4 regions of the Mesorhizobium calcicola genome follow, and region 2 is predicted to be linked to each of the others. Evidence: predicted binding sites of a transcription regulator. Region 2 holds the regulator's gene; each other region holds the start of a gene.
What was found. The regulator PhoB, encoded in region 2, activates phosphate uptake and scavenging genes when phosphate is short. The targets are predictions, from matches to a motif close to TGTCATNNANCTGTCAT.

Region 1 (7,969 bases), on a different contig from region 2:
CGAAGCACCGAAAGGCAACACGCCGCCGCCATGGTGGATCCGCGGGCTGCTGATCTTCACCTGCACCGGCGTCAGCTTCGCGCACGGCTCCAACGATGGACAGAAAGGCATGGGCCTCATCATGCTGATCCTGATCGGTGTCGTGCCGACGGCCTTTGCGCTGAACCGGACGCCCGACATCAACTACCTCGAGGCCTACAAGGCGGCTTCCGTCAGCGTCGAACAGGCGCTGGGCAAATATGTCAAGCCGGGCGTCACCGTCGCCGACGCCAAGGCAGCCGTCCAGGATGCCGTGCGCACCCGGACCTGGAACGACCAGACGACGGTCGCGCTGCAGACCTACATCCACAACACGACAGCGGGCCTGCGGCCCTATGCCACTGTCGACAATGTGCCGACCGACCTGGTCAGCAACGCCCGCAACGACATCTACCTGATTGGTGAGGCGCTCAAGCTGATCGACAAGAAGAAGTTGCTGCCGATGGAGGCTGCCGATCTCAAGGCGGTCACCGACTATCACAAGGCCGTCGACAACGCGACGAAGTTCATCCCGATCTGGGTGAAGGTCGCCGTTGCCCTGGCGCTCGGCCTCGGCACCATGGTCGGCTGGAAGCGCATCGTCGTCACGGTCGGCGAGAAGATCGGCAAGAGCCATCTGACCTATGGACAGGGTGCCGCCGCGGAGCTTGTCGCGATGGTGACCATCGGCATGGCCGACCGGCTCGGGCTGCCGGTGTCGACGACCCATGTGCTGTCGTCGGGCGTCGCCGGAACGATGGCCGCTAACGGTTCGGGCCTGCAATGGTCGACGGTGCGCAATCTGCTGCTTGCCTGGGTGCTGACGCTGCCTTGCTCGATCACGCTCGCCTTCGTGCTGTTCATCATCTTCCGCCAGGTGTTTTAGAGCTCGACAAACAAAAGGCGGCGCCGGTTCCGGCGCCGCCTTTCCTTCGGCAAGCCTGTCCTGAATTGGCATGAACACCGCCGGCCTGCCGCTTACCGAGACACCCGGCGGCTTTCTTTTGGCGCTGCTGCTCGCGGGCGTCGCGACCGGCCTGTTCTACTGGCTGCTGTTGCGCGCCGGCGCCAATTTGCGGTTCTGAAACCGCGATCCCAGCCCAGAACCCATCCCGATGGAACCGGGATGGGTTCTGTCTCAGTATTTGACCATGATCTTTCCCGAGAACCGGTATCCACTTTTCGGGATCATGCTCTGAGCCGCTGTCAGGTCGGATCCTCGCGGTGCAGGTCGTGGATGGCGACGCCCTCGACATTGGTCGGCAAGGTCAGCCACTGGCGATGGCGCAGCGTGCGCTGCGTGTCTTCCAGCCCCATCTCCCAGTGGTCGCGCATCGAGGTGCCGGAGAATTCGTAGTCCTTGGCGTGACCCTCATAGCCTTTGTGCTGGTAGATGAGGTGGACGATGTTGACCACGCCGGCATTGGAATAGTCGGCGATCAGCTCTCTTTCGCCTTCCTTCAGCAATTCGGCAGGGACGCGCTTCAGCGCGTCGAGCAATTTCATCTTGAGCGCATGGATGCGCTGGAAATTGTCTGTGTTCTGCCGCGTGCGGCTGGAATACATGATGTCCTTGTGCCGCGACAGCACATCGGCCATGCCGCGCGGCAAGGTGCCGCGCGCGCTGAACAAGTCGACCTGGAACACCAGCGAGGAGCGGTCCTCTTCCTGGTCGAGCAGGTATTGCAGCGGCGTGTTGGAGACGATGCCGCCGTCCCAGTAGTATTCGCCTGCGATGCGGATCGACGGGAAGGCGGGCGGCAGCGCGCCGCTGGCCATGATGTGCTCCGGCTCGATGCGCACCTTCTCGGTGTCGAAATAGACGAAGTTGCCGGTCCTGACATTGACCGCGCCGACGCTCAGCCGCTTCTTGCCGTCGTTGAGGACATCGAAGTCGATCAGGCTCTCCAGCGTCTCCTTCAACTCGGCCGTGTCATAGAAGCTGGTGGCGCCTTCGGCGCCCGGCTGCTCGAACCAGGGATTGGGATTGCGTGGCTTGAAGAAGCCGGGCTGGCCCATGGTCATCGTCATCCACGAACTGGTGCGGTTGCGGATGTCGCGGTAGATGTCGCCTTCCGGCGTATAGGCCCAGATCTTGCGGCCCGAGATCGTCTGCCAGAATTGCTCGAGACGCTGCAGCCGGCGGCTTGGCTCATTGCCGGCGATGATCGCCGCGTTGATGGCGCCGATCGAAACGCCGGAAAGCCAGCTCGGCTCGCAGCCGGCGTCGGCCAGCGCCTGATAGACCCCTGCCTGATAGGCGCCGAGCGCGCCGCCACCCTGAAACACCAGCGCGATGCGGTCATACTGCGCCGAGATTTCCTCGATGGTGGCGGTGGCCTCTTTCTTGCGATTGCGTTCAAGCACGAATTTTCTCCGGCTGGGTTGCGCCGATTTCGGACAGGCTGCGATCGGCGAGGTAGTCGTGAACCACCTTGCCCAGCCCGAGCGTCAGGTCGGCGGTGAAATGAACAGCGGATACGATGTCGAGCACCGGCAACTTCGCCACGTCGGCCATGACATGGGGCCGCAGATCGAGAGCCGCGGGCGCCGTCCATGCCTCCTTCAGCGTGATATCGGTAAGGTAGTAGCGAACCAGCTCGCAGATGCGCGGCGTGCCGTCGACATGCGGGATGATCTTGACCAGGAAGTTGGGAGCAGCCAGCGAAGCAAGCACGGAATCGTGGTCGGCCTCCCGGTGCTTGTAGCCCATGGTGCCGGTGGCGCACAGAACGCTGCCATAGTGCAGGGTGCCGACCACCACTTCGCCCTCGTGCACGATCTTCGGGCTGGCCAGCTTCTTGGGAAACCCCCACAGTTCACGCCCGCCGGCGATCGGCGCGTCGTCGTCGAGATACATCGAATGAACATAGCCGCCGTGCTGGCCCTTGTAGCGCACGGGGATGACCTGGCCGGTCTCGGTATAGTCGCCGAAGCCGGTTGAATCAGGCATGCGGATGAATTCGTACTTGACCAGCGGCTCGTCGATTTCCAGCGGCGCCGGCACGACGGCCTCGAGCGCCTCGCGCGTCGTGCGATACGTGATGATGACGTATTCGCGGTCGAAGAAACGATACGGCCCCGGCGGGAAGGACGGATTGGTCAGCGGCATCGCATAGGCGCGCTTCAAGACATCGGCGATTTCCAAGCTGCACCCCCAAGGTTCTTTTGCAGGCAGAATTTAGTCTGGAATGACCACGCGAATGCGCTACCGATTATGTTGCACGGCACCATGACAGTGCCGTGTCAGCCCGGCGACAACGGTTTCGAACCGGATGGGAGCCATGCTCCAGCGCGGTCGTCAGGCTGTAATCGCATCGACACATGGCTCTGTCATTGTCATGCTGCGACGCACAATTATATGTCATGTTCCCTCCCACCTCGCGCGAGATCACCATGGGTTCCCTGTCTTCGAAGAATGCCCTCGTCACCGGCTCGACCAGCGGTATCGGCCTGGCAATCGCCCGCGCCTTTGCCGCCGAAGGCGCCAACGTCACCATCAACGGCCTGGGCGATGCTGGGGCCATCGAGCAGGAGCGGGCCGGCATCGAGAGGGATTTCGGCGTCAAGTGCCGCTATTCCGATGCCAATATGATGGACGGCGCGGCGGTGAGCGCCATGGTGCATGAGGCCGAGGCCACGTTCGGTAGTCTCGATATCCTGGTCAACAATGCCGGCATCCAGCATGTCGCGCCGATCGAGGAATTCCCGGACGACAAATGGGAAGCCATCATCCGCATCAATCTGCTCGCCGCCTTCTACGCGATCAAGGCGGCGCTGCCCGGCATGAAGGCGCGCAAATGGGGCCGCATCATCAACACGGCGTCCGCGCATGCGCTGGTCGCTTCGCCGTTCAAGTCAGCCTATGTGTCGGCCAAGCACGGCATTGCCGGCCTGACCAAGACGGTGGCGCTGGAAGCCGCCATTGACGGCATTACCGTCAACGCGATCGCGCCGGGCTATGTCTGGACGCCACTGGTCGAAAAGCAGATCCCCGACACGATGAAGGCGCGCGGCATGACCGAGGAACAGGTCAAGCACGATGTGCTGCTGGCGGCCCAGCCGACCAAGGAGTTCGTCACCGTCGACGAGCTTGCCGCGCTGACGCTGTTCCTGTGCTCGGACTCAGCCAGGCAGATCACCGGCACGACCTTGCCGATGGACGGCGGCTGGACCGCCCAGTAGGAGATGGTCAAGGCGTTTCGTTTGCCGGCTGATGCGGTCAGGCTTCAACAGGAAGCCGCCAGCGAGAAAGCACTGCGGTCAGGTCCATGAAAGTCATCCAGATATCCGATCCGCATCTGATGACGCCGGGCGGTCTCCTGTACGGCTCCAATCCGCTCTCCAGATTGCAAGCCTGCTTGCCGATATCGGCAAAAACCATGCCGATGCCGAACTGGTGGTGATTTCCGGCGACCTGACCAATGACGGCGAACGGGCCGCCTATGCCGCACTCAAGGGGAGCCTGGCAAAGTTCGGTCCGCCTTGCCGGTTGATGCTCGGCAACCATGATGATCGGGCGCTGTTTCTCGAAATGTTTTCGGAGGCAGCCGCTGAGCGCGGCTTCGTCCAAAGCGTCTTCGATGGCTCTGAAGGCCGCGTGATCCTGCTCGACACGCTGGACAGCGGCCATGTCGAGGGCAGGCTGTGCGAGGCGCGCCTCGGCTGGCTCGATGAGCGGTTGCAAGAAGCCCGCGATCGGCCGGTCTTCCTCTTCATGCATCACCCGCCGTTCCGGATCCACATCCCCGAGCTCGACCGTGTCCGGCTCGCCGACGCCGATGCCTTGTATGAGGTTCTGCTGCGCCACGGCAATGTCCGCCACATCTTCGCCGGACACGTCCACCGGCTGATCGCAGGCAACTGGCGCGGCATTCCCGTCAGCACGCTGCGCAGCACCAATCATCAGAGCGCGCTCGATTTCTCGCAGAGCTGGAGCTTGGGGTACGAGCCGCCGGCCTATGCCGTGATCCTGATCGATGCGGATGGGGTGATCGTGCATTTTCACGATTTTCCGGTGCAGGCGGCTCCATAGCCTTAACCGTTGAGGGGCGTGGCGAAGCGATCGTCACGCCCGGTGGATAAGCTACCCAGATTCCGTGTGTCGGGCGGCACGCAGCTGTGCCAGTCTGTTTCCTGCGCAACCTGCTGCGCGGCCTCCGCTTTGGTGGGCTGTTTTGGTCACGCAGAGCCTTCGCAATGGGGCGTCAAAAAGCGACTGGTGTGGACATTAGTCTTGACAGAAATACAGATGTTCAATACCCGTCAAGCGATTGAACAGCCTGCACTATGGGAGGAACAAGCGGTATGGCTTCCAATGTTTCGTTGACGGGCCTTGCCCGCGATCTTGAGGAGCGCGCCAGGTCGGGCAAGCCTATCCGCGTCGGCCTGATCGGCTCCGGCGAGATGGGCACCGACATCGTCACCCGTGTCGCCCATATGTCCGGCATCGAGATCGGCGCCATTTCCGAACTCAACCTGCCCGCCGCCAGCAGGGCGGTGGATATCGCCTTCCAGGAACCCGGCCACGCGCGCGAAGTGTCGAATGCGTCGGCGATGACGGCTGCGATGGAGGCCGGCAAGATCGCGGTGACCGGCGATGCCAGCCTGGTCATCGACAATGATCTCATCGACGTCGTCATCGACGCCACCGGCGTTCCCGCCGTCGGCGCCGAGATCGGCCTGCGCGCCATGGAACACGGCAAGCATCTGGTGATGATGAATGTCGAGGCCGACGTCACCATCGGCGCCTATCTGAAAAGCGAGGCCGACCGGCTCGGCGTCACCTATTCGCTGGGCGCGGGCGACGAGCCGTCCTCCTGCATGGAGCTGATCGAATTCGTTTCGGCGATGGGTCATCCGATCGTCGCCGCCGGCAAGGGCAAGAACAATCCGCTCAACATCGATGCCACGCCCCCCGACTATGAGGAGGAGGCCAAGCGCCGGCATATGAATGTGCGCATGCTGGTCGAATTCGTCGACGGATCCAAGACCATGGTCGAGATGGCGGCGATCGCCAATGCCACCGGGCTGGTTCCCGACAAGCCCGGCATGCACGGCCCGGCGGCGACGCTCGGCGAACTGTCCAAGGTCCTGGTGCCGCAGAAGGATGGCGGCGTGCTGTCGAAGGTCGGTGTCGTCGACTACTCGATCGGCAAGGGTGTCGCGCCCGGCGTCTTCGTCGTCGCCGACATGTCGCATCCGCGCATTTCGGAGCGCATGGAAGATCTGAAGATGGGCAAGGGTCCGTATTTCACCTTCCACCGTCCCTATCACCTGACCTCGCTCGAGGTGCCGCTGACCTGCGCCCGCGTCGTGCTCTACGGCAAGGCGGACATGGTGCCTTTGGCCAAGCCGACGGCTGAAGTCTGCGCCGTGGCCAAGAAGGACATGAAGCCGGGCGAGAAGCTCGATGCGATCGGCGAATATTGCTACCGCGCCTGGATCATGACGGCGCCCGAGGCGCGCGCCGCCAAGGCCATTCCCTGCGGCCTGCTGCAAGGCGGTTCGGTGACCCAGCCGATCAAGAAAGGCGAGCTCATCACCTATGCGAATGCCGCGCCCGCGCCGGGCTCCAAGATCGCTGAACTGCGCGCCCGCCAGGACAAGCTCGTCTACGGGTCCGTGGGAGCCTGATCATGGCCGGAGCCAGCAAAGCCGTCGCCGACAGTCGTGCCAACCTGCCTTTCGTCTATCGCCAGTACAGCCCCGAGCAACTCAGAGAGGTGCTCTACAAGATGTATCTCATCCGCCGCTTCGAGGAGGGCGCGGAGGAGTGCTACACGCGCGGCCTCATCCACGGCACCATGCATTTGTCGATCGGCCAGGAAGCCAGCGCCATGGGCATCTGCATGCCGCTTGCTGAGGATGACCAGATCACCTCGACACATCGCGGCCATGGCCACTGCATCGCCAAGGGCGCCGAGGTCAAGCGCATGTTCGCCGAGTTCTTCGGCAAGACGTCAGGCTACTGCAAGGGCCGTGGCGGTTCGATGCACATCGCCGATGTCGGCAAGGGCAATCTCGGTGCCAATGGCATCGTCGGCGGCGGCATCCCGATCGCCGTTGGGGCGGCGCTGTCTTCGAAGATGATGAAGACTGGCAAGGTCGTGGTGTCCTTCTTCGGCGACGGCGCCAACAATGAAGGTGCCTTCCACGAGGCGCTGAACATGGCGGCAATCTGGAAGCTGCCGGTGATCTTCGTCTGCGAGAACAACGGCTACGGCATGTCGACATCGACGGCGCGCTCGACCGCCGTCAAGAACATTGCCGAGCGCGCCGCCGGCTATTCGATGCCGGGCGTCATCGTCAACGGCAACATCTTCTCGGAAGTCGCCGAGGCATCCTACAAGGCTGTCGAGCGAGCCCGCGCGGGCGAGGGGCCGACGCTGATCGAATCCAAGACCTATCGCCATCGCGGCCATTCCAAGAGCGACCGCAACCGCTATCGCACCAAGGAGGAGATCGAGGACTGGATGTCGAACCGCGATCCGATCACCCTGTTCGAAAGCGAGCTGCGCGAATTCGGCTTCATCGACGACAAGGGCATCGAGGCCATTCGCGGCGCGGTGGCGCAAGAGATCGCCGATGGCATCGAGTTCGCCAAGGCGAGCCCGTCGCCGGATGTCCGCGACAGCGGGAATTATGTCTATACGGAGCAGGCTTGATGGACGCGATGGTGCGTGAACTGAGCTACGCCCAGGCGATCCAGGAGGCCATGGCGATCGCAATGGACATGGACGAACGCGTCTTTCTCATGGGCGAGGATATCGGCGTCTATGGCGGCGCCTTCCAGGTCACCGGCGATCTGGTCGATCGTTTCGGCACCGAGCGGGTGATCGACACGCCGATTTCGGAACTGGGTGGCGCTGGCGTGGCGGTCGGTGCCGCCCTCACCGGCATGAGGCCGATCTTCGAGTTCCAGTTTTCGGATTTCGCCACGCTGGCCATG
Region 2 (7,969 bases):
CGGCGTCGGCCGCAGCGCTTGCGCTCGCCGCGTCGTCCGGCTTCGCCGCCGCGCGCGACCAGATCCAGGTCGCCGGATCGTCGACCGTGCTACCCTATGCCAAGATCGTCGCCGAGCAGTTCGGCGAAGCCTTCACCAAGTTCAAGACCCCGGTCGTCGAGTCCGGCGGCAGCGGCGCCGGCATCAAGGAATTCTGCAAGGGCGTCGGCGAAGACACGATCGATATCGCCAACTCCTCGCGGCCGATCAAAAAGGACGAGATCAAGTCCTGCGTCGACGCTGGCGTGAAGGAAATCCAGGAAGTCCGCATCGGCTATGACGGCATCGTCTTCGCCACCGACATCAAGGGTCCGGACTTTGCGCTGGTTCCCGCCGACATCTACAAGGCTCTGGCCGCCAAGCTGGTGGTCGACGGCAAGCTCGTCGACAATCCGAACACCAAGTGGAGCCAGGTCAATCCGAAGCTGCCCGACTGGGATATCGCGGCCTACATTCCGGGCGAGAAGCACGGCACCCGCGAAGTGTTCGAGACCAAGCTTCTCGACGCCGGCTGCGACAAGGCAGCCATAAAGGCTACCGGCATCGCCGACGACAAGGAAATCGGCAAGACCTGCGTCGCCATCCGCAAGGACGGCAAGGCCATCGACATCGACGGCGACTACACCGAGACGCTCGCCCGCATCGACTCGAACAAGACTGGCGTCGGTGTGTTCGGCCTGGCCTTCTACGAGAACAATGCCGACAAGCTGAAGGTCGCCACCGTTGAAGGCGTCACGCCGTCGACCGAGACCATCGCCAGCGGCAAGTACTCTGTGTCGCGCCCGCTGTTCTTCTATGTGAAGAAGGCACATCTCGGCGTCGTCCCCGGTCTCAAGGAATATGTCGAGTTTTTCCTTGACGACCAGATGATCGGCCCGGAAAGCCCGCTTGCCGAATACGGCCTCGTCGCTGCTCCGGAAGCCGAACGCAAGGCCCAGCGCGACGCTTTCGCCGCCGGAAAGTCGCTGTAATCAAACTGACAAACCGGGGCGCGGGCCAAAGTCCGCGCCCTGGTTCTCGCCGCCCGCTGCAGTGGCGGCTGCGACTAGAGTTTCCCCTGGGGTGGGTCCATGTCGTCCATACTCGTACTCGCCATTGTCGTTGCCATTGGCCTGGTTGCATTCTTCATAGGCCGGCAGCGTGCCGCGGCGCAGGATAATGGCACTGTGAAGCCGCATTCGCGCGCCCACTATCACGGCTGGTGGGCCTTCCTGCTCGCCGTCCTGCCTGCCGTTTTGCTGATTGCCGCCTGGAACATCGGCTCTTCCATCTACCTTGACCGGCATGTTCACGCAGCCTTGCCCGAGCGCACCGCCGACAGCGCGGTTGCCAGCGAAGCGCTTGATGTCAGCCTGGTAAAAAGCCTCGCCAAAGGCCTGCGCCAACTCGATGCCGGCACGCTGGCCGCGCTGCCCGCTACTTTCGCCGAATTGCAGCCGCTGCTCGCCGCCAAGGGTGTGGCGCTGGCGACCGACACCCAGGACTACATGATCCCGATCGCTGTCGAGGCGAACAAGGTCCAGGACAGGCTCGGCCTGTTCGGCGCGGTCATTGCCCTCGCCCTTTCGATTGCCGGCGCCTTCTATGCGCTCAGGCAAATCGCGCCGCGTGCAAGGGCGCGCAACAATGTCGAGCGGCTGATGCTGTGGGGACTGATTGCGGCCTCGACCATCGCCATCCTGACCACGGTCGGTATCGTGCTTTCGATGCTGTTCCAGACGATCCAGTTCTTCGAGAGCGTGTCGCCGATGAGCTTCTTCTTCGGCACGGTCTGGGATCCGCGCTTCGCCGCCGCCGGCTCGGGCGGCAGCCAGGGCCAGTTCGGCCTGATCCCGCTTCTCGCCGGCACCCTTTACATAGCCTTGATCGCATTGCTGGTCGCCGTGCCGGTCGGCCTGATGTCGGCGGTCTACATGGCCGAATACGCATCGCCCAGGGTGCGGTCGGTGGTCAAGCCGGCGCTTGAGCTGCTGGCCGGCATCCCGACCATCGTCTACGGCATCTTTGCGGTCGTCACGCTGGGGCCGTTCTTGCGCGATCTCTCCGCGGCGCTCACCGGCGGTACGCCCTTCATCCAGGGCCAGAGCATCTTCACCGCCGGTCTCGTCATGGGCGTCATGCTGATCCCGGTCGTTTCCTCGCTGTCCGACGACATCATCACCGCGGTGCCACGTGCCATGCGCGACGGCTCGCTCGGGCTCGGCGCGACGCGTTCGGAGACGATCAAGCGCGTCATCCTGCCGGCGGCACTTCCCGGTATCGTCGGCGCCATCCTGCTGACCGCCTCGCGCGCCATCGGCGAAACGATGATCGTCGTGCTGGCGGCGGGCGTCGCCGCCAACCTTACCATCAACCCGTTCGAGGCTATGACGACCATCACCGTCAAGATCGTCAACCAGCTCACCGGCGATCTCGAGTTCAATTCGCCGCAGACGCTGGTTGCCTTTGCGCTCGGCCTGACGCTGTTCGCATTGACGCTGGTGATGAACATCGTCGCGCTCTACATCGTGCGCAAGTATCGGGAGCAGTACGAATGACCGACATCTCCATGGATACGATGGTCCGGGCCGCGGCCCATCCGCGTCGCGACATCGGCCTGAAGGCCCGCTATGCCGCCGAACGCCGCTTCCGCATCTACGGCGTGCTGGCGATCTCCGTCGGCCTCGCCTTCCTGGCCATCATGCTCATCACCATCGTCTCGAAGGGCTACACCGCCTTCTGGCAGACGACGGTGTCGCTGCCGATCACCTTCGACGAGAAGGTAATCGATCCTTCCAACATGCGCGCGACCGATCCGAACGTGCTGGTCAAGGCGAACTATCCCAAGCTCGCGGAAAAGGCGCTGATCGCCAAGCTAGGCATCAATCCCGACGACAAGCCGACCGTCAAGAAGCTCAAGGGCTTCCTGTCCGAAGGCGCCCGCGTCCAGCTGCGCGACATCGTCGCCGCCGATCCGTCGGTGATCGGCACGACGCGCAATGTCGACATCCTTGCCGCTGCCAATCTCGACTCGGCCTTCAAGGGCCAGATCGACCTCAGCGTCGAGGAAGCGCGCCGCAAGGTCTCGGACCAGCAGATCGCCTGGATGAACACGCTCAAGGCGGACGGCGCGATGGCCGAACATTTCAACACCGGCCTGTTCAGCTATGGCGCTTCCAGCCGTCCGGAAACCTCGGGCATGGGCGTGGCGATCATCGGCTCGTTCTACATGATGGTGATCGTGCTGCTCCTGGCACTGCCGATCGGCGTCGCCGCCTCCATCTATCTGGAGGAATTCGCCAAGAAGAACCGTTTCACCGACCTGATCGAGGTCAACATCAACAATCTGGCCGCGGTGCCGTCGATCGTCTTCGGCCTGCTCGGCCTTGCCGTGTTCATCAATTTCCTCGGCATGCCGCGCTCCGCCGCTTTCGTCGGCGGCCTGGTGCTGACGCTGATGACGCTGCCGACGATCATCATCGCGACACGGGCAGCACTTGCCGCCGTGCCGCCGTCGATCCGCGCGGCGGCGCTTGGCCTCGGCGCGTCCAAGATGCAGATGGTGTTCCAGCACATCCTGCCGCTGGCCGCACCCGGCATTCTCACCGGCACGATCATCGGCCTGGCGCGGGCGCTGGGCGAAACCGCGCCGCTGCTCCTGATCGGCATGGTCGCCTTCGTCGCCGACTATCCGAAGACGCCTTTCGATCCGGCGACGGCGCTGCCGGTGCAGATCTACATGTGGGCGAACGAGGCCGAACGCGCCTTCGTCGAGCGCATGTCGGGCGCCATCATAATCCTGCTCATCTTCCTCATGGCCATGAACATCACCGCGATCGTGCTTCGGCGTCGGTTCGAGCGGCGCTGGTAGAAAAAAGGCATTTTGGTATGAACATCATGACCGAACAGTCTGTTGAAAACGCAGTGGGCGATAAAATGAGCGCCAAATCGAACGAAGTCATCAAGATGCGCGGCGACAAGGTCGGCGTGTTCTACGGCGAGAAGCAGGCGCTGTTCGACGTCAATCTCGACGTCCGCCTGAACCAGGTGACGGCGTTGATCGGCCCTTCCGGCTGCGGCAAGTCCACCTTCCTGCGCTGCCTCAACCGCATGAACGACACCATCGACTCGGCGCGGGTGACCGGCAAGATCACGCTCGACCAAGAGGATATCTACGACAAGAGCATCGATGTCGTCGAACTCAGGGCGCGCGTCGGCATGGTGTTCCAGAAGCCCAATCCGTTCCCGAAGTCGATCTACGAGAACGTTGCCTATGGCCCGCGCATCCATGGGTTGGCCAAGCGTAAGGCCGACATGGATCAGATCGTTGAACAGAGCCTGAAGAAGGCGGCGATCTGGAACGAGGTCAAGGACCGCCTGCAGGAGCCCGGCACCGGCCTTTCCGGCGGCCAGCAGCAACGCCTGTGCATCGCACGTGCCATCGCCGTGTCGCCCGAGGTGATCCTGATGGACGAGCCCTGCTCGGCGCTCGACCCGATCGCCACCGCTCGCGTCGAGGAACTGATCGACGAACTGCGCCAGAACTACACGATCGTCATCGTCACCCACTCGATGCAGCAGGCGGCGCGCGTGTCGCAGCGCACGGCGATGTTCCATCTAGGCTATCTGGTCGAGGAGGGCGCTACCGACAAGATGTTCACCAACCCCGACGACAAGCGCACCCAGGACTACATCACTGGCCGCTTCGGCTGAGCTCAGGCATACGAGGACTAAGATCATGGGCGAACACACCGTCGCTTCTTTCGACGAGGATCTCGGACAGATCCGCAGGCTTATCAGCGACATGGGCGATCTCGCCAGCTCGATGGTCAGCGGTGCCACCAAGGCGCTGCTGAGTTCCGACAACGCCATGGCCCAACGCGTCGTCTCCGACGACGCGATCATGGACGCGCGCCAGCGCGAGCTCGACGACCGCGCCATCACACTGATCGCCAAGCGGCAGCCGATGGCCGACGATCTGCGCCATGTCGTCGGTTCGATCCGCATGGCCGGCGACCTTGAACGCATTGGCGACCTTGCCAAGAACATCGCCAAACGCGTCGGCACCGTCGGCCTAAGCGTCACGCCGCGCGACCTGTCGCACTCCATCGACACCATGGCGCAGCTGGTGCTGATCCAGGTGCAGGGCGTCATCGAGGAATATGCGGCGCGCGACGCCGAGGCCCTGGCGAAACTGCGCGCCGCCGACGAGCGCATCGACGTCAAGTACACCTCCGTGTTCCGCGAACTGCTGACCTACATGATGGAAGACCCGCGCAACATCACCGCGTGCACGCATCTTTTGTTCTGCGCCAAGAACCTCGAGCGCATCGGCGATCACGTCACGAACATCGCGGAAAATGCGTATTATGTTTTGACCGGCAAGCAGTTGCCCGCCAATCGTCCGAAGCAGGACGAGACGGCAATGTCCGCGCCGGCGGCATGACGACAGGGGTGACCAGTCGATGATCGCGCCACGCATCATGGTCGTGGAGGACGAGGAGCCGCTGGGTGTGCTGCTCCGCTACAATCTGGAGTCCGAGGGTTACCAGGTCGAGGTGGTGACGCGCGGCGACGAGGCCGAAATTCGCCTGCAGGAGAACGTCCCCGACCTTCTGGTGCTCGACTGGATGGTGCCCGCGGTTTCCGGCATCGAACTCTGTCGCCGGCTAAGAATGCGTCCCGAGACGGAGCGGCTGCCGATCATCATGCTGACCGCGCGCGGCGAGGAAAGCGATCGTGTGCGCGGCCTCTCCACCGGGGCCGACGATTATCTGGTCAAGCCGTTCTCGACGCCGGAGTTCATGGCCAGGGTCAAGGCGCTGCTGCGCCGCGCCAAGCCGGAAGTGCTGTCCAGCGTGCTCAAGGTCGGCGACATCGTGCTCGATCGTGAATCGCACCGGGTCTATCGCAAGAAGAGCGAGATCCGGCTCGGACCTACCGAATTCCGCCTGCTCGAATTCATGATGCGCCATCCCGGTCGCGTGTTTTCGCGCAGTCAGCTGCTCGACAATGTCTGGGGCGAGACGATCTATATCGACGAGCGTACGGTGGACGTCCACGTCGGCCGGCTGCGCAAGGCGGTCAACAATGGCCGCATGCCCGACGTCATCCGCACCATCCGGGGGGCGGGATACGCGATCCGCGAAGACTAGAGCTTGTCCCATCCCGATAAGAACGGGATGGGACTCCAAGATCAAAACTCCAGTCAGCAGGCAGTCGCCAATGCCGTGAAGAGGGTGGTTAGCGGACTTCGACTTCTCCCAACAGATGTTGCCGCCTCATCTCCTCTTCGACCCAGGCAGTAACGCGCCGGAGCTTTGAATGTTTGATGTCTCGCATGATCAGTTGCGTTGTGGCCGCATCGACCTCGCCGATATCAATTTCGCCCCAGCCGTTGGTTCGTAGGAAGCGGTAGACGTCCTCACCGAAGTTGCGAACACGATGGATGAGGCCGTAAAGCTCGGCCTGATCTATGTTGAAGTTGATCACCAACGAACGGGACATCAGCAGATCATACAGGCAGACACATTGCCAATTGATGTCCGCAATGGGTCGAACTCGGTCGTTCAGAATGATTGAGTTTCGCCCTGACCGTCAGGCAACGTTCTTTCCGGCACCCGTTCTTGCCTGCGCGCCCGGCGCGAAAATCTCCTGGTCGACGAAGGTCAGCGCGCGCATGGCGCAGCCTTCGCGGATCAGCGGCAGTTCGTTCGGCTCGGTGTCGAAGGAAATCGATTTCGAGTGCTGGCCGCCGGCGGTCTGGGCTATCGCCTCGCGCAAGGCAGGCTCGATCAGGTCGAAGGCCGCGGCGCTGACGCCGACCATTGCGACGGGCGCCGGATCGATCAGCGCGAACAGGCTGCCGAGACCGTAGCCGAGCGCCTCGCCGGCCTTGCGATAGGCCTCGCGCTCGGGTCCATCCCTTTCGCGCGCCGCGGTCGCCAGGGCGCGCATGTCAGCGTCACTGACATCGGCGACCGGCTCGGTGTCCTCGCCCAGCTGCCTTGCATTGCGCCAGATCGCGTAGTTGCCGGCATAGGCCTCGACGCAGCCGCGCCGTCCGCACCGGCACAGCGCGCCGTTCGGCCGATGGATCATGTGGCCGAACTCGCCGCCCGAGGAATGGGTGCCGGTGAACAGCTCGCCCTTCAGCACCAGGCCCATGCCGATGCCGTGCGACAAGAGGATGGCGATGAAATCGTCACGGTAGCGCTGCGGATCGCGCCAGCGCAGCGCCACCGCCATCATGTTGCAGTCGTTCTCCATGGTGGCGGGGATGCCGAACTCGTCTTCGAGTATGTCGGCGAAGGCGATATCGGTGTGTGGCGTGATCGGCGACCACAGCATGGCGCGGGCACGCGTGTCGGTGATGCCCTGGATCGCCAGCGCGATGCGGGCGACGCTGCGGACGTCGAGATCGGGATCCTCGATGCGGCGCCGCACGATGGCGACGCATTCGTCGATCAGCGCGTCGCGCGACATGGTCAGCGTGTCCAGCCGGCGCTGTTCCTCGGCGATCACCTGGCCTGCATAGTCGATGACGGCGACCGAGAGGAAGTTCAGCGACAGCACCACGGTCATCACCGCCGCCGCTTCCGGATTGAGGCCGAGGCCGACCTGCGGCCGGCCGCGTTTGAGCGAGCCGGCCTCGCTCGGCTTGCTCTCGGTCAGGATGCCTTCGCCGATGAGGTCGGCGGAGATCGCCGATATGGTCGAATGGCTGAGGCCCGTGGTCGCGGCGATCTCGGTGCGGGACGGCTGTCCGGCGCGGCGCACGGCCGCAATCACCATCGCCCGGTTGCGGCGGCGCAGATCGTCGTGGCGGATTCCGACCGACATGCTTTTCACATCCTCCCGGTCGCCGCGGCCTCTCGTTGCCTCCCGAAGGCCATCAGCGAAGCCTGAAAGCGCGAGGCGCTTCAGGCACTTGTTTCCGCGCGTGTCGTTG
Region 3 (7,969 bases), on a different contig from region 2:
CCCTTGTGGGGAGGTCGGACCGAAGGTCCGGGTGGGGGTCGGCGCCGCACCCCCACCCCGCTGCTTCGCGGCGACTTGCCGGGGCGAGCCACGGGTCTCGCCCGTCCTTCGGACCCCCACAAGGGGGAGGACCGATACGAACTGAAACTGGAGTGACGACTTGAAAGCCAAACTGGGTATGTCCCCCATTGCGTGGTGGAACGACGATCTTGCGGAGCTCAGCGATGACGTGTCGCTGGAAGAGTGTTTGCGCCAGTCGCGCTCGGCCGGTTTCACCGGCATGGAGATGGGCCGGCGGTTTCCCAGTGATCCCGATGTCATGCTGCCGATCCTGAAGGCAGCCGACGTGACGCTGTGCGGCGGCTGGTTTTCCGGGACGCTGGTCGATGAGGACATCGGCAAGAACAAGGATCGCATCCAGCCGATGATCGATCTGTTCAAGGCGGTGAATGCGCCTTGCATCGTCTATGGCGAGGTCGGCCGCTCGATCCAGGGCGACCGCTCGAAGCCGCTCGCCACCAAGCCGAAGCTGTCGGACGACGAGATGAAGGCCTATGCGAAGCGCCTCACCGAGTTTGGCGAATGGTGCGCCGAACAGGGCATGCCGCTTTCCTATCACCACCACATGGCGGCGGTGGTCGAGACCGAGCCGGAACTCGATGCCTTCATGCGCTATTCCGGAGCCGGCATTCCGCTGCTGCTCGATGCCGGGCATCTGGCCTTTGCCGGCGGCGACGTTTTGCGCGCCATCGACAACCATCACGCGCGCATCAGCCATGTGCATGTGAAGGACGTGCGCATGGGCGTGATCGACAAGCTCGACCGCACGAAGCAGTCTTTCCTCGACGCCGTGGCGCTGGGCGCCTTCACGGTGCCGGGCGACGGCTCGCTGGATTTCGGCGCCATCGTGCAACGGTTCGCCGACCATGGCTATGAGGGCTGGTTCGTGGTCGAGGCCGAGCAGGATCCGAAAAAGAACCCGCCGCTCAGGATGGCCCAGGTCGGCCACAAGGAATTGATGCGGGTGATGACGGCGGCCGGCTACACGGTTGAGACACAGGGCTTTCCCAATGCCTAAGGCTAGGGCTTCCCTATGCCTGACGCGCTGGTTCTCGGCGAAGCCGGGTTGCTGTAGGTTGACCGGATGAAAGATTCCGAGCACCCGTTCTTCCGGCCTTTGTGGCGGCGCGTCGCCGTCGTCGCGGTCTGCGTCATCTGGTCTATCATCGAATTCGCCACCGGCACGCCGTTCTGGGGCATGATCGCGCTCGGCTTCGCCGGCTACGGCCTGTGGCAGTTTTTTTATCTGTACAAGCCGGCCGATGAGAGGCCGGCCGACGAGAGCAAGCCGGCGGACGAAGCCGAACCGAAGGAGTAACCGGATGTCGAAACTGCTGGTGAAGGCCGACAAGGGCCATGGCCGTGTCGCCCACGTGACGCCGAAAAGCGCCGGCTGGACCTATGTCGGCTTCGATCTGCATCGGCTGAAGCCGGGCGAGAGCGCCTCGGGAAAAACGGACGATCGCGAGGTTTGCCTGGTGTTCGTCACCGGCAAGGGCACGGCGTCCGCCGGCGGCAAGGCACTCGGCCTGCTCGGCGAGCGCATGTCGCCCTTCGAGGGCAAGCCGTGGTCGGTCTATATACCCGAGGGTTCCGACTGGTCGGTTACGGCAGACACTGAGCTGGAACTCGCCGTCTGCTCGGCGCCAGGCCTCGGCGGCGGCCTGCCGGTGCGCGTCATCGGGCCGGACGTTCTCGGCCAGGAGGTGCGCGGCAAGGGCACCAACACGCGCTACGTCACCAACATCCTGCCGGAGGGCAAACCGGCCGATTCATTGCTGGTGGTCGAGGTCATCACGCCCGGCGGCCACACGTCGAGCTACCCGCCGCACAAGCACGACCAGGACAATCTGCCGGTCGAATCCTATCTCGAGGAAACCTATTATCATCGCCTCAACCCGCCGCAGGGCTTTGCCTTCCAGCGCGTCTATACCGACGCCGACAAGAGCGGTCATCGCGCGCTGGACGAAGCCATGGCGATCGAGGATGGCGATGTCGTGCTGGTGCCCAAGGGCTATCATCCCTGCGCCGCCTGCCACGGCTATGATCTCTACTATCTCAACGTGATGGCCGGACCGAAGCGGACGTGGAAATTCCACAACGCACCCGAGCACGAATGGTTGATGAAGGCCTAATCGGTCATACGTTTCGGATGAAGTCGTTGGTCCAGCTTGGAAAAATCGTCGGCTAAGGACCGCATGGGTCGATTTGCCTTCGAAAACCCTCAAAGCTTCGTCAATCCGTCATGGAAATCGCCTATGGCAGCGGAGCCAGTGCATGTCGCCCAAAAGTGCGCAGCGGTTTTGGGATTACGATATGCGAAAAACCAAGACTTAAAGCGCGTCGCGGCATTTCTTCAAACGCGGCGCGCTTTAACGAGGACTTCTCATGCGCTACGCCATCTACTTCACCCCCCGGCAGGACGAACCGCTGGCGCGGATCGCCGCCGATTGGCTGGGCCGCGACCCGTTTGGTGGCGCGACAAGGCCGGCGGAAGCGGTGGCCGATCTGTCGGCAGCGGAAGTTGCCTTCCATACCGCTTCGGCGCGGCGCTACGGTTTTCACGCGACGCTGAAAGCCCCCTTCCGGCTGGCTGCCAACGAGACGGAGACGTCGCTGCGCGCGGCACTTGACCATTTTGCCGAGGCGACACCGGTGGTGACCATCCCGCGTCTTGTCGTCAGCCAGATCGACAGCTTCTTCGCGCTGGTGCCGGAAGGGCCACTGCCTCTGCTCAACCGGTTCGCCGATGACGTGGTGCTCGGCTTCGACCGGTTCCGCGCGCCGTTGACCGAGGCGGAAATCGAGCGACGCAGTCCGGATTCGCTGAAGCGGGCCGAATTCCGCAATCTGTGCCAGTGGGGCTATCCCTATGTCTTCGAGACCTTCCGCTTTCACATGACACTGTCCGGCCGCGCGGGGCCACAGGAAAGCCCTCGTCTTCGCCTAGCAATCGACAGCCTGTTCGCGGAGGTGCTGCAACAGCCGGTGCCGGTGGATGCGCTGACGCTGTTTGTCGAAACCGAACCGGGCGCACCGTTCATGGTGCTCTCCCATCACGCGCTCGGGCGCCGCCCGGCCAGAAAAACGGCCTGAAGAACCCAGCCGGAACAACCAAGGACTGCCTGAAATGACCGCCGAGACTGTTCTTACCAACGCCCGCATCGTGCTTGCCGACGAAATCGTCGAGGGTTCGCTGGTGCTGCGCGACGGCTTTATCGCCGGCATCGATGCCGGCACCGGCCACACCGGCGGGCTGGCCGGCGAGGATATGGGCGGCGACTATATCATTCCCGGGCTGGTCGAACTCCACACCGACCATCTCGAAGGCCACTACGCGCCGCGGCCGAAAGTGCGCTGGAACCCGATCGCCGCCGTGCTTGCCCATGACGCGCAGGTGGCAACCGCCGGCATCACCACCGTGCTCGACGCCTTGCGCGTCGGCATGGACGAGGACGCCGACCTGACGTCGGACGACATCCGCAAGCTGGCCGACGCGATCGAGGACAGTGTCCAGCAGGATCGCCTGCGGGCCGACCATTTCATCCATCTGCGCTGTGAGGTTTCGGCGCCGGACTGCCTCAAGGCCTTCGCCAATTTCGACGGCGACGAGCGCGTCAGGCTGGCATCGCTGATGGACCATGCACCGGGCCAGCGCCAGTTCGTCAACCTCGAAACCTATGCCTACTACTACCAGCGCAAGCTGAAGCTGACCGACCGCGACTTCAAGCTGTTCTGCGAAAAGCGGATGGCGGAATCGGAGCGCAATTCAGGCCCGAATCGTGTCCATATCGCCGCTGCCTGCCACGAGCGCGGCATCGTGCTGGCGAGCCATGACGACGCCACCATTGGCCATGTCGGCGAGGCGATCGAACAGGGCGTGCGCGTCGCAGAGTTCCCGACCACGGAGGAAGCCGCCAGAGCCTCCAAACAGGCCGGGCTCGGCGTCTTGATGGGTGCGCCCAACGTCATGCGCGGCGCCTCGCATTCCGGCAATGTCTCGGCCCGCACGCTGGCCAGCGATGGGCTGCTCGACATCTTGTCGTCCGACTATATTCCGTTCAGCCTGATCCAGTCGGCGTTCTTCCTCGGCGACGTCGTCGAAGGCATTTCCCTGCCGCAGGCGGTTGCCATGGTCTCGAAGAACCCGGCCGAAGCGGTTGGCCTGACCGACCGCGGCATCATCGAACAGGGCCGCCGCGCCGACCTGGTGCGCGTGCGTGTCGACGACCATGTTCCGGTCGTGCGCACGGTCTGGCGGCAGGGGCGCCGGGTTGCATGATGGTGTCGGCCTTGATCGAGCGTGAATTGTCCGCCGAAACGTTTCCGATCCGCGACGGCGTCTTCGTCGCCGTCGTCGGCCCAAGCGGCGCCGGCAAGGATACGGTGATCGGCTATGCCCGCGCCCGCTTTGCCGACGAAACCCGGCTGGAGTTCGTTCGCCGCGTCATCACAAGGCCGAGCGATGCCGCGAGCGAGGATCACGACACGCTGGCCGACGCCGCCTTCGTCGAAGCCGAAGCGGATGGCGCCTTCGCCATCTCCTGGGAGGCGCATGGCTTGCGTTATGGCATCCCGGCCGATGTCGACTGGTCGGTCGCCAATGGCCGTGTTGCCGTCGCCAATGTGTCGCGCGCGATCATCCCGGTCCTGCGCGAGCGCTATGCCAACCTGGCCATCGTCGAGATCACCGCCTCGCCTCAGGTGCTGGCCGAGCGGCTGGCGATGCGCGGCCGCGAGTCGCGCGGCGAGGTGCTGGCGCGGCTGTCGCGCAGCGCCAATGTGACCTTGTCGGGACCCGATGTCACCTCGATCGACAACAGCGGCCCGCGCGAGGCGGCCGGCGAGCGTTTCGCCGAAGTGCTGCGCAAGGCGATGGCCTTCTCCGACATGTCGGGCTTGATCTAGAGCAATTCCAGGAAAAGTGTGAAACGGTTTTCCGTCCGGAATTGCGTCAAAACAATGAGTTAGAGCAGGTTGCCGGTTCCATGAACCGGTGAACTGCTCTAGACCAAAGCGTCGGCCCCCTGACGCGATGCAGGGGGCGCTGGGGCTGCTTTCAAGCCCCAAGCGGCGGTTATTCCGCGGCCGCGCCGGCGACGTTCTTGCGGGCGGCATCGACCATCAGCCGCCGGGCCCGGAACACGCCCCATTGCTGGTCGACCAGCACGCCGATGAGGATGACGCCACCCATCACCGCGAAGTTGAGCGAGGACGGGATGCCGAGCAGGTTGACGAGGTTCTGCAGCTCCTGCAGCAGCACCGTGCCGAGGATGACGCCGATCAGCGAGCCCTCGCCGCCGCGCAGCGAGAAGCCGCCGAGCACGGCCGCGGCAATGGCATAAAGCTCGTAGAACTGGCCATGGCTGGCCGGCGAGATGGAGCGCGTGTACATGGCGAAATAGATCGCCGACAACGCCGTCAGCACGCCGCAGATGACATAGGCGGCCATGACGACGCGGCCGGTGCGGATGCCGGAGTATTTCGCCGCCTCCTCGTTCTTGCCGATGGCGTAGAGGTAGCGGCCGAATACCGAGCGGTGCAGCACCACCCACATGACGATGGCGATGACGATCAGCGCGATGAAGCTGTTCGGCACGCCCCAGGAGCGGCCGGCGGTGAGGAATTCGAGCTCGGGAAAATTCTGGCCGAAGGCGAAACCGGCGGTGCCGTCGGCGGTGTAGAAGCGGGCGACGCCGCGATAGATGAGCAGGCCGCACAGCGTGACGACGAAGGGCTGCAGCTTGAGCCGCGTGATCAGCCAGCCATGCACCAGGCCGATGATGGCGCCGAGCAAGAGGATCAGCACGAAGGCCAGCGGCCAGTCCAGCTCACGCACGGCGATGAAGTCGATGAACAGCGTTCCGAGCAACGCGACCACCGAGCCGACCGACAGCTCGATGCCGCCGGTGATGATGACGAAGGCCTGGCCGATCGACAGGATGCCGAACAGGCCGATCAGGTTCGAAGTGTTGGCGAGATTGATCGGCAGCAGGAAGCGCGGGTTGATGATCGCCACCACCGTTCCCACCACCAGGATCAGGATCAGCAGGCCGAGATCTTTCTTGCTCATCGTCTTCTCCCCAATGCCTGCTTGAACAGGTTCTACAAAGTGTCTCCGCGACCCGGACCGCGGCAAATAAAAAGACTATTTCGGCTGCTTGCCCACCGCCAGCAGCAGCACGTTTTCCTGGCTGAACCGGTCCTTGTCGAGAATGCCGGAGATCTGGCCCTCATGCATGACGGCGATGCGGTCGGACACGCCGATCACCTCTTCCATGTCGCTGGAGATCATCAGCACGGCGACGCCGGCGTCGGCCTGCGCCCGCATCAGCCCGTAGATCTCCGCCTTGGCGCCGATGTCGATGCCGCGCGTCGGCTCGTCGAGGATCATCACCTTCGGGTTCATGGCCAGCCATTTGCCGAGCACGACCTTCTGCTGGTTCCCGCCCGACAGCGTGCCGGTGCGCGTCTGCACCGACGGCGCCTTGATGCCGAGATTGCTCTTCTGCTTCTGCGCGGTGGCGGTCTCGGCACTTGCCGAAACCAGGGAGCGCCGCGCATGCGCCGGCAGATTGGGCAGCGAGATGTTCTGGGCGATCGACAGGTCGAGCAGGATGCCGGTCAGCTTGCGGTCCTCGGGCACGAGGAAGATGCCGTGCGCGACGGCATCCGCCGCCGAGCCCAGCGCGAGCGGCTTGCCGCCGAGTTCGAGCGCGCCGCCAAGGCTGCTGTCGATGCCGAAGAACACCCGCGCCAGTTCGGTGCGGCCGGAGCCGACAAGCCCGGCAAGGCCGAGGATTTCGCCGCGCCTGACGTCGAGATCGACCGGCCGGCTTGGATAGGCGGGGGTGCGGATGGCCTTGGCGGCAAGCGCGACGGCGCCGGGCGCGCGCGCCGCCTCGGAGGCTTTTTCGCGCTCCTTCAGCATGCGGCCGATCATCAGCTTGACCATCTGGTCGTGGTGGATGTCGCGCTTCTGCAGCGTGCCGGCAAGCATGCCGTCGCGCAAAACGACGACGCGGTCGGCGACACGCTCGACCTCGTGCAGGCGGTGCGAAATGAAGATGACGCTGATGCCGTCGGCCTTCAGCGCCTTGATGACGTCGAGCAGTTTGTCGGTTTCGGCGAGCGGCAAGCTCGATGTCGGCTCGTCGAGGATGACCAGCCGCGCCTTGATCGACAGCGCCTTGGCGATCTCGACCATCTGCTGCTGGGCCAGCGACAGAGCGGCGACCGGCGTGTCGGCGGAGAAATTGGCGCCGACGCGCTTCAACAGCGGCGCCACCTGGGTGCGCAGCCTGGTGCGGTCGACCAGCCTCAACGGCCCGCCGCGCAACGGTTCGCGGCCGAAGAAGATGTTGGCGGCGACATCGAGATTCTCGAACAGGTTGAGTTCCTGGTGGACGAAGGCGATGCCGGAGCCGAGACTGGCTTCGACGGAGAGCCCGTCATGCGCGATGCCGTCGACGGTGATCGTGCCGGTGTCGGGCCTGGTGACGCCGCCGAGGATCTTCATCAAGGTCGATTTGCCGGCGCCGTTCTCGCCGACGAGGCCGATGACCTCGCCTGGCCTGACCTCCATGGAGAAGCCGTCGAGCGCCACGACGCCCGGATAGGTCTTGCGCACGTTCTCAAGGCTGAGGAACGGGGTGTGTGCGACGATGGATGGTTCGGAATAATTCATCACGCCTGACAGCAATTGGCGGGTCGGCCTCCGCATAGACTGACGGGCCTTGAAAGGCCCGTCAATAACAAGCGAGGCGCCGCGCTGCCCCTCACCCTTACCCTCTCCCCGTACAGAGACGGGGAGAGGGGGATCGCCAGCGTTGGAGCGCTTCCCTTCTCCCCGTCACTACACGGGGAGAAGGTGCCGGCAGGCGGATGAGGGGCAGCGCCAACACCGCTC
Region 4 (7,969 bases), on a different contig from region 2:
GAGACCGGCGAGCTCTTCCTCACCGACCGAGAACGCCATGACCGGAATGTCCTCGGCCTTGATGCCCTGGTTGCCGAGTTCCTTGTAGAACGGCACGTTGGCGTCGCCATTGACCGTCGACACGACGGCGGTCTTCTTGCCGGCCGAACCGAATTTCTTGATTGCGGAAACTTCGGTCTGCCAGTCGGAGAAGCCAAACGGCGTGTAGTTGACCATGATGTCCTCCGCCGCGACGCCCTTGGCCTTCAGATAGGCCTCGAGGATTTTGTTGGTGGTGCGCGGATAGACGTAGTCGGTACCTTCGAGCACCCAGCGCTTCACCGAACCGCCGTCTTCGCTCATCAGATAGTCGACGGCCGGAATGGCCTGCTGGTTCGGCGCGGCACCCGTGTAGAACACGTTGCGCTCGCTTTCCTCGCCCTCATACTGGACCGGGTAGAACAGGATGTTGTCCAGTTCGCTGAACACCGGCAGCACCGATTTGCGCGACACCGAGGTCCAGCAGCCGAACACCGCGGCGACCTTGTCCTTGGAGATCAGCTCGCGTGCTTTTTCCGCGAATAGCGGCCAGTTGGAGGCCGGATCGACGACCACGGCTTCAAGCTTCTTGCCGAGCAGGCCGCCCTTGGCGTTCTGCTCGTCGATGAGCATCAGCATGGCGTCCTTCAGCGTCGTCTCCGAGATCGCCATGGTCCCCGATAGCGAATGGAGAATGCCGACCTTGATCGTGTCGTCAGCCGCCCTCGCCGGAGCGGACATCAACAGGCCGGCAGCAACCACGCTCGCCGAAAACATTTTTGTTATTGTCGAGAAATTACCCCTCATGCCTAACACTCCCAGGCTGGTTGATTGCACCGCACCAATGCAATGCAACCCCCATGCCAATCGCCGGGATGACGCTGCACAGGAGGAAATAGCTCAATATTATCAGTCGTTTATTATATTAGCTTTACGAAAACAGGCGAAGCTGGTTAAAAATTGATTGAGGGAAATTTACGCAACACACAAGGCTATTGCCTAATTTTCGCCCAAATTGGCGAAGTGCCTAGTTTTTGACCTTTGGCGGCAGCTCGCAGGCGACAAATGTTGCGGCACGGCGCAAAAATAGGGCAAGGTCGCCCCCAAACGAGCGACGTCATGGTATCCGGCATTTTACGCATTATTATTATCGGCATATGGCTTCTGGCGGCAGCAACCGGCACCGCGCGGGCCGACTTCAGCGACGGCAAGATGCCCGATGGCGTCTATCATTGCGAAGTGTACCTGCTTGGCCTGTTCCTCGACCTCGGCGACATCACCATCAAGGGGAACGTCTACAACGGCCCAGTCTACGCCGGCCTCGGCACCTTCGGGACCGCCCAGCAGGGCTACAATTATCAGATGGATGCCAATGGCGTGATCTCCTGGCTGGGGCCGCTGGGGGGCTATACCGCCGGCGGCAACTCGCTGTCGCTGACCCAGGCGACGCTGGACGGCCAGAGCCCGCCTTCCTTCGACATCATCATGAAGCAGGCCGACGGCGCCTTCACCGCCTCGACCTGCACCCGGGCAAGCGGTCAGTAGGCCATCTCCAGGACGGCCGCCGCTTCGGCTGCCCTGCAAGCCTCATGTCATCTGGATGTTGCCGAAGCTGGATAGGCAGCGGTGCGCCATCACCATCCACCCGAGAGGCAGACACAATGGCTAACTCCCCGTCTTCATCCTCCCCCGTCATTCGCGATGTCATTGCCGAGCGCGTCTCGCGAAGGGCTCTGCTGAAAGGCGGCCTCGCTTCAGGCACGCTGATCGCCGGCGGCAGCTTTGTCGGCTCGTTGTTTGCCGGCGAAACACACGCCGCGACAGCCCTTTCCACGCTCGGCTTTCCCGAGTTGAAGCGCGTCTACGACAAGACCCACGCCGCCGCCGAGGGCTATGAGACCACGATCGTCGCGCGCTGGGGCGACCCGCTTGTGGCCGGCCTGCCGGATTTCGACGGCAACAAGCTCGCCGCCGACGAGCAGGAGAAGCGTTTCGGCTACAATTGCGACTACATCGCCTTCCTACCGCTGCCGAAAGGCACGGTGAATTCCGACCACGGCCTGCTCTGCGTCAACAACGAATACATCTCGCCCAGCGTCATGTTTCCCGGCATGACCGAGGACGACGCCGGCAAGACGATGAGCAAGGAACAGGTCGATCTCGGCATGGCCGCCATGGGTCACTCGATCGTCGAAGTGCTGTTGAAGGACGGCAAGTGGAGCATAGTCGAGGACAGCCCGCTCAATCGCCGCATCACCGCGAACACCGAAATGAAGGTTTCCGGCCCCGTCGCGGGCCGCGCGCTGATGCAGACGTCGGCCGACGCGACCGGCACGAAGGTGCTCGGTACCAGCTACAATTGCAGCGGCGGCTTCACCCCGTGGGGCACCGTGCTGACCTGCGAGGAAGGCGTTTCCGACCTGTTCGGCGGCGACCCGAAGAAGGCGCCGACGGCAGATATCCTCGACCGCTATGGCTTTGACGGTTCCGATATCTATGGCCGCGGCCGCTTCCACGACCGCTTCAATCTCGACAAGGAGCCGAACGAGGCCAACCGCTTCGACTGGGTGGTCGAGATCGACCCCTATGATCCCCGGTCCAAGCCGGTGAAGCGCACGGCACTTGGCCGCATGTCGCATGAGGCCTCCACGGTGGTCCTCAACAAGGACGGCCGTGTCGTCGTCTATATGGGCGACGACGACTATTTCGAATACATGTACCGCTTCGTCTCGAACAAGGCCTACGATCCGGCAAAACCGGCTTCCGGCAACGACCTGCTGGACGACGGCGTGCTTTCGGTCGCGCGTTACGACGCCGATGGCTCCATGACATGGCTGCCTCTGGTTCACGGCCAGGGCAAGCTTATGGCTGAAAACGGCTTTGCCGATCAGGCGGAAGTGCTGCTGAAGACAAGGCTCGCCGCCGATGCCTTGGGTGCAACGCCGATGGACCGGCCGGAGGACATCGAGACCAATCCGGTGACCGGCCGCGTCTATGCGGTGATGACCAAGAACAAGAAGCGCGACCAGTCGAAGGTCAACCCGGCCAACACGCGTCCGGAAAACCTCTGGGGCCACATCGTCGAACTGATCCCGCCAGGCGGCCGCGGTGCCGACGCCGACCACACGGCCGACAAATATGGCTGGGATCTGTTCGTGCTCTGCGGCAACCCCAAGGATGCCGCCGTCGGTGCGACCTTCCATCCCGACACATCGGACAATGGCTGGTTCGTCTGCCCCGACAACATCACCTTCGATCCCACCGGCCGGCTCTGGGTGGCGACCGACGGCGCCAATGATTTCGACCTGCCGGACGGCGTCTATGGCGTCGACACCGAAGGCCCGGCGCGCGGCCTGCCAAAACTGCTGTTCACCTGCCCGCATGGCGCCGAAGCGACCGGCCCGTGCTTCACCCCCGACGGCACGACCTTGTTCCTGTCGGTGCAGCACCCGGCCGAGGACGCCGAGACGCTCGACAAGGTGCAGACGCCGTGGCCCGACTTCAAGGACGGTCAGTTGCCGCGCCCATCGGTGGTCGCCATCCGCCGCAAGGACGGGCAGCCGGTCGGCGCCTGATCAGTCTGGTCCCATAAAAAGAAAAAGGCGGAACGCGCGTTACGCGTTCCGCATGGCGGTCCGGGAGGACGCTGAGGTTTGGCACGGCCCCGATCAGGGGGCGATGTCTTGCCGGCTCAGATGGTCTTGGCCGACATCTGCGCGGCGATGTAGTCGGCCTGGCGGATGGCCAGCGACACGATCGTCAGGGTCGGGTTTTCCGCGGCCCCTGTCGTGAACTGGCTGCCGTCCGACACGAACAGGTTCTTAATGTCGTGTGTCTGGCCGTGTTTGTTGACGACGCCGTCGGCCGCCTTCTCGCTCATCCGGTTGGTGCCGAGATTGTGGGTCGACGGATAGGGCGGCGTCGGGAAGGTGCGTGTGGCGCCGACTGCCGCGTAAAGTGCGGCGGCCTGCTTGTAGGCATGGTTGCGCATCGCGGTGTCGTTCGGATGATCGTCGAAATGCACGTCGGCGATCGGCATGCCGTGCTCGTCCTTCATGTCGGCATGCAGCGTGATGCGGTTCTCCGCGCGCGGCATGTCCTCGCCGACGATCCACAGGCCGGCCATGTGGTCGTAGTGGTCGAGCGCCGTGGTGAAGGAGCGGCCCCAGGCGCCCGGATCGAGGAAGGCGGCCATGAACGGCAGGCCGAGCGACAGCGTCTCGAACTCGTAGCCACCGACGAAACCACGCGACGGATCATGGCGCGCCTCGTCGCGGATGATGCCGGCCATGGTGGTGCCGCGATACATGTGCACCGGCTTGTCGAAGATGGCATAGACCGAGCCGGTGGTGTGGCGCATGTAGTTCTTGCCCACCTGCCCCGACGAGTTGGCGAGACCATCGGGGAATTTTCCCGACGCCGAATTGAGCAGCAGCCGCGGGCTTTCGATCGAATTGCCGGCGACAGCGACGATACGGGCCTTCTGCTCCTGCAGCTTGCCGTCCTTGTCGGCGTAGACGACGCCGGTCACCTTGCCCGAGGCGTCATGATTGATCTTGATCGCCATGGCGTTCGGCCTGACCTCGAGATGACCTGTCGCCTCGCCCTTGGGGATCTCGGTGTAGAGCGTCGACCATTTGGCGCCCCATTTGCAGCCCTGGAAGCAGAAGCCGGTTTGCTGGCAGGACAAGCGGTCATCGCGCTCGACCGAGTTGATCGCCATGTTGCCGGTGTGGCATTCCTTGTAGCCGAGCTTGTCGGCGCCAGCCTTCAACACCTTGAAATTGTTGTTGCCCGGCAGTCTCGGCCAGTCGTTGGTGCCGGTGACGCCCATCTTGGCTTCGGCCTTGGCATAGTAGGGCTCCATCTCGGCCAGCGTGATCGGCCAGTCGAGCAGGTTGGCGCCCTCCAGCTTGCCGTAGGTCGACAGCGTCTTGAACTCATGGTCCTGGAAGCGCAGCGACGCTCCTGCCCAGTGGGTCGTCGACCCGCCGACCGATTTGACGATCCAGGCCGGCAGGTTCGGAAAATCCTTGGCCACGCGCCAGTCGCCGGAGGTGGTCCGCTTGTCCTTCCAGGCAAGCTGGGTGAACGAATCCCACTCGTCGTTGACAAAATCCTCATATTCGTGACGCGCGCCGGCTTCCAGGATGACGACCTCGATACCCTTCTGGGCAAGTTCGTTGCCGAGCGTGCCGCCGCCGGCGCCCGAGCCGATGATGACGACCACGCCGTCGTTGTTCAGATCAAATGCTGCTGCCACGGTTTCCTCCCATGATTTTCTGATTGCGGGTTCAGGGACGTTGGGGCTCAGAGCCACTCGATGTCGTTGAAACCGCGCGCGATGTAGCCGCCCTTGGAAAAGGACTCACCCTCGTAGCCGAAGATCGGCCAGACCTCTTTCTGGTTGTACAGGCTGACGACGAGGCCGCCCTGGATGGCCTGGAAGAACGGCGTCGCTTCGATCTGCTTCAGCACAGCGACGCGCTGGTCCTCCCAGCCAAGGCCACGGTAGCCGCCATCGCCTGACTTCTTGTCGAGGTCGGCGATGCCGTCTTCGATCATCGCCTTGTAGGCGGCGTCCTTGCCGGCCTGCTCGTCATGGCCCTTGACGGCAATGGCGTAATATTTGTCGGGAACCTGATCATGCGGATAGATGTCGCGCGCCATCTGGATCAGCGTCGCCATGGTTTCGGGCTTGAGCGCCGATGTCTCGAGCCCCCAGGCATGTTCGGGGCTGATGACCGCGCTGCCGGAAATGACCAGCAACGCGCCAATGCCACCGCGTTTGAGAAGCTCACGACGTGAAAGTCCCGGCTTCCCATCATAGATCGTGACCATTTTCTTGTTCCTCCCTGCTTGCTGTTCGCGCCCCAAGGGGTGCCGTTGCTGGCGCCGCGCCGGTCCGCGCGGCTGGTTGTCCTATTGGAAGCGGCCTCCGCGTTGCAGAACCTCGATCTTGTAGCCGTCCGGATCCTCGATGAAGAAGAAGCGGGCGATCAGCGACCCGTCATGGTTGAACTCGACGATCTTCTTCGGATTGAGGCCGAGCGCGCCGAGTCGGTCATGTTCGCCGTCGAGGTCGGCCACCGAGACCGCGAGGTGGCCGTAACCATCGCCGAGCCCGTAAGGCTCGGTCCGGCCCTTGTTTACGGTCAGTTCGAGCTCGAACCCCGTCTCGGCGTTGCTGAGGTAAATGAGTGTGAACGTCTCGAAGTCCAGCCTGTCGGCGACATCGAGCCCGAAGGCTTTCCTGTAGAAATCGACGGATCGGGTCTCGTCGAGAACCCGGATCATGGAATGGATCGCCTTGGCCAAATCAGTCTCCGCAGTGGTGCGGAGGCGATTATGGGCGACGCGGGAATAAAATGGTGGCAGCCGGTTACCACGCCCGAACCCTTGAACTGTCCTGCAGGGACGAAAGTCCGATTGCCGTTCCGGCAATTTTGCCCGACAATAGACATGGGGACGGGTCAAGCAGTATGAAACTGCACGCCTGCCCGCCCAAGACCAACAAGCATGGGAGGTTTGTCGGATGTGCAGGGTATTTGCGGGCCAGGACCCCGAAGGCTATCGCCAGATCAACCGGTCGATTCGCATTGACGGCCATTCGACCAGCATCCAGCTTGAGGCGACATTCTGGGCGTTGCTCGATGAAATCGCCGAAAACCAGGGCCTGACGACGCCCAAATTCATCTCGAAGCTTTACGATGAAGCCATCGAGATCAACGGCGCCATTCCAAACTTCGCGTCGATGCTGCGCACCACCTGCGCCCTCTATCTGCGCGGCCATCGGCCGGGCATGGAAGAGCAGATGGTGCCGAAGCGGCAAGCCGCCTAGCTGTCGACCGCGACAGCGAGCGCCAGCCGGCTCATGTCGGTGAACAGCTCCTGGCGCTCGGAATAGTCTGTGAGTTCGCCAGTCTCGATGTTGTCGACCACCGTGCAGATCGACAGCGCCCGAGCCCCGAAATGCTCGGCGATGCGATAGAGCGCGCTGGTTTCCATATCCACGGCCAGGGCTCCTTCCGCCTGCGCATCGGCAAAGCGGCGGCGTCCTTCCGGGTGATAGAAGATGTCGCTGCAAACCGTCAGGCCGGCACAATGGTCGATGCCAAGTTCGGCTGCCTTGGCCAGCGCGGCTGCGAGAAGTGCCGGATCGGGACCGGCAACGGCTTTGTAGAGGCCGAAGACCTGACCGCTTTGGGCGCTTTCCGCCCGCGCCGATTGCGAAATGACAAGGCTGCGCAGCTTAGCCCTGGCGGTCAGGCTGCCGCAGGTGCCGGTGCGGATCAACGTCCGGGCGCCATAACAATCGAGCAATTCATGCACGTAGATCAGAAACGACGAGACACCGATGCCCGTTGCCTGAATGCTGATGGGTCTGCCGCGAAACAGTCCGGTGAAGCCAAGGGCGCCGCGTCGGCGATTGATGCAGCGCGGCGCTTCCAGGAAGGTTTGCGCCATCCATTCGGCGCGCTGCGGGTCACCCGGCAGCAACACCGTCTCGGCGTAGGCACCCTCGTCTGCTTCGTTGTGTGGCGTCAACCGCTGCTCCCCCAAGCCCTCCTGCCGTTTCACCCGCAATCATGGCGTTGTCACGGCGTTGTGCAAGGAAAGAACATTAGGAAATTCTAAGACTCCAGCACATCCTTGACAATCGTCGCCAGTTGCTTGAGCGAAAACGGCTTTGGCAGGAAGCCGAAATGCGCATCCGCCGGCAGGTTTCTGGCGAACGCGTCCTCGGCATAGCCGGAGACGAAGACGAATTTGATGTCCGGCTGGCGCTTGCGCAATTCGCCAAGCAGAGTCGGCCCATCCATTTCCGGCATCACCACGTCCGAAACGACGATGTCGACCTTGCCGTCCAGCGCCTCGAACACTTCCAGCGCCTCGACGCCCGACGATGCCTCGTGCACCGTATAGCCGCGCGACACCAGCGCCCGCATGC

Region 1: a site for PhoB is predicted at 3,251-3,267, ahead of ACFSQT_RS10535 (acetoacetate decarboxylase). Genes of this name have one in related genera too.
Region 3: a site for PhoB is predicted at 2,291-2,307, ahead of ACFSQT_RS03330 (DUF1045 domain-containing protein). Genes of this name have one in related genera too.
Region 4: a site for PhoB is predicted at 1,609-1,625, ahead of ACFSQT_RS24055 (PhoX family protein). Genes of this name have one in related genera too.

Annotation. Positions count from the first base shown of each region.
Region 1 covers NZ_JBHUGY010000018.1:34,910-42,878, forward strand. The annotation lists gene ACFSQT_RS10520 (inorganic phosphate transporter) at 1-904, shown strand, start outside; gene ACFSQT_RS10525 (hypothetical protein) at 975-1,103, shown strand; gene ACFSQT_RS10530 (patatin-like phospholipase family protein) at 1,225-2,385, opposite strand; gene ACFSQT_RS10535 (acetoacetate decarboxylase) at 2,378-3,166, opposite strand; gene ACFSQT_RS10540 (3-hydroxybutyrate dehydrogenase) at 3,415-4,203, shown strand; gene ACFSQT_RS10545 (phosphodiesterase) at 4,235-5,053, shown strand; gene ACFSQT_RS10550 (NAD(P)H-dependent oxidoreductase) at 5,326-6,654, shown strand; gene ACFSQT_RS10555 (thiamine pyrophosphate-dependent dehydrogenase E1 component subunit alpha) at 6,657-7,685, shown strand; gene ACFSQT_RS10560 (alpha-ketoacid dehydrogenase subunit beta) at 7,685-7,969, shown strand, end outside.
Region 2 covers NZ_JBHUGY010000061.1:35,600-43,568, reverse strand. The annotation lists gene ACFSQT_RS32515 (substrate-binding domain-containing protein) at 1-1,010, shown strand, start outside; gene pstC (phosphate ABC transporter permease subunit PstC) at 1,110-2,576, shown strand; gene pstA (phosphate ABC transporter permease PstA) at 2,573-3,889, shown strand; gene pstB (phosphate ABC transporter ATP-binding protein PstB) at 3,907-4,731, shown strand; gene phoU (phosphate signaling complex protein PhoU) at 4,757-5,464, shown strand; gene phoB (phosphate regulon transcriptional regulator PhoB) at 5,484-6,173, shown strand; gene ACFSQT_RS32485 (hypothetical protein) at 6,262-6,525, opposite strand; gene ACFSQT_RS32480 (ROK family protein) at 6,616-7,860, opposite strand.
Region 3 covers NZ_JBHUGY010000006.1:9,570-17,538, reverse strand. The annotation lists gene iolE (myo-inosose-2 dehydratase) at 161-1,078, shown strand; gene ACFSQT_RS03340 (DUF3329 domain-containing protein) at 1,145-1,378, shown strand; gene iolB (5-deoxy-glucuronate isomerase) at 1,383-2,195, shown strand; gene ACFSQT_RS03330 (DUF1045 domain-containing protein) at 2,449-3,156, shown strand; gene ACFSQT_RS03325 (alpha-D-ribose 1-methylphosphonate 5-triphosphate diphosphatase) at 3,191-4,342, shown strand; gene phnN (phosphonate metabolism protein/1,5-bisphosphokinase (PRPP-forming) PhnN) at 4,339-4,968, shown strand; gene ACFSQT_RS03315 (ABC transporter permease) at 5,138-6,133, opposite strand; gene ACFSQT_RS03310 (sugar ABC transporter ATP-binding protein) at 6,209-7,747, opposite strand; gene ACFSQT_RS03305 (sugar-binding protein) at 7,968-7,969, opposite strand, start outside.
Region 4 covers NZ_JBHUGY010000036.1:73,206-81,174, reverse strand. The annotation lists gene urtA (urea ABC transporter substrate-binding protein) at 1-825, opposite strand, end outside; gene ACFSQT_RS24060 (hypothetical protein) at 1,138-1,563, shown strand; gene ACFSQT_RS24055 (PhoX family protein) at 1,680-3,593, shown strand; gene ACFSQT_RS24050 (GMC family oxidoreductase) at 3,710-5,281, opposite strand; gene ACFSQT_RS24045 (gluconate 2-dehydrogenase subunit 3 family protein) at 5,329-5,859, opposite strand; gene ACFSQT_RS24040 (VOC family protein) at 5,941-6,336, opposite strand; gene ACFSQT_RS24035 (ribbon-helix-helix domain-containing protein) at 6,554-6,859, shown strand; gene ACFSQT_RS24030 (purine-nucleoside phosphorylase) at 6,856-7,566, opposite strand; gene cckA (cell cycle histidine kinase CckA) at 7,653-7,969, opposite strand, start outside.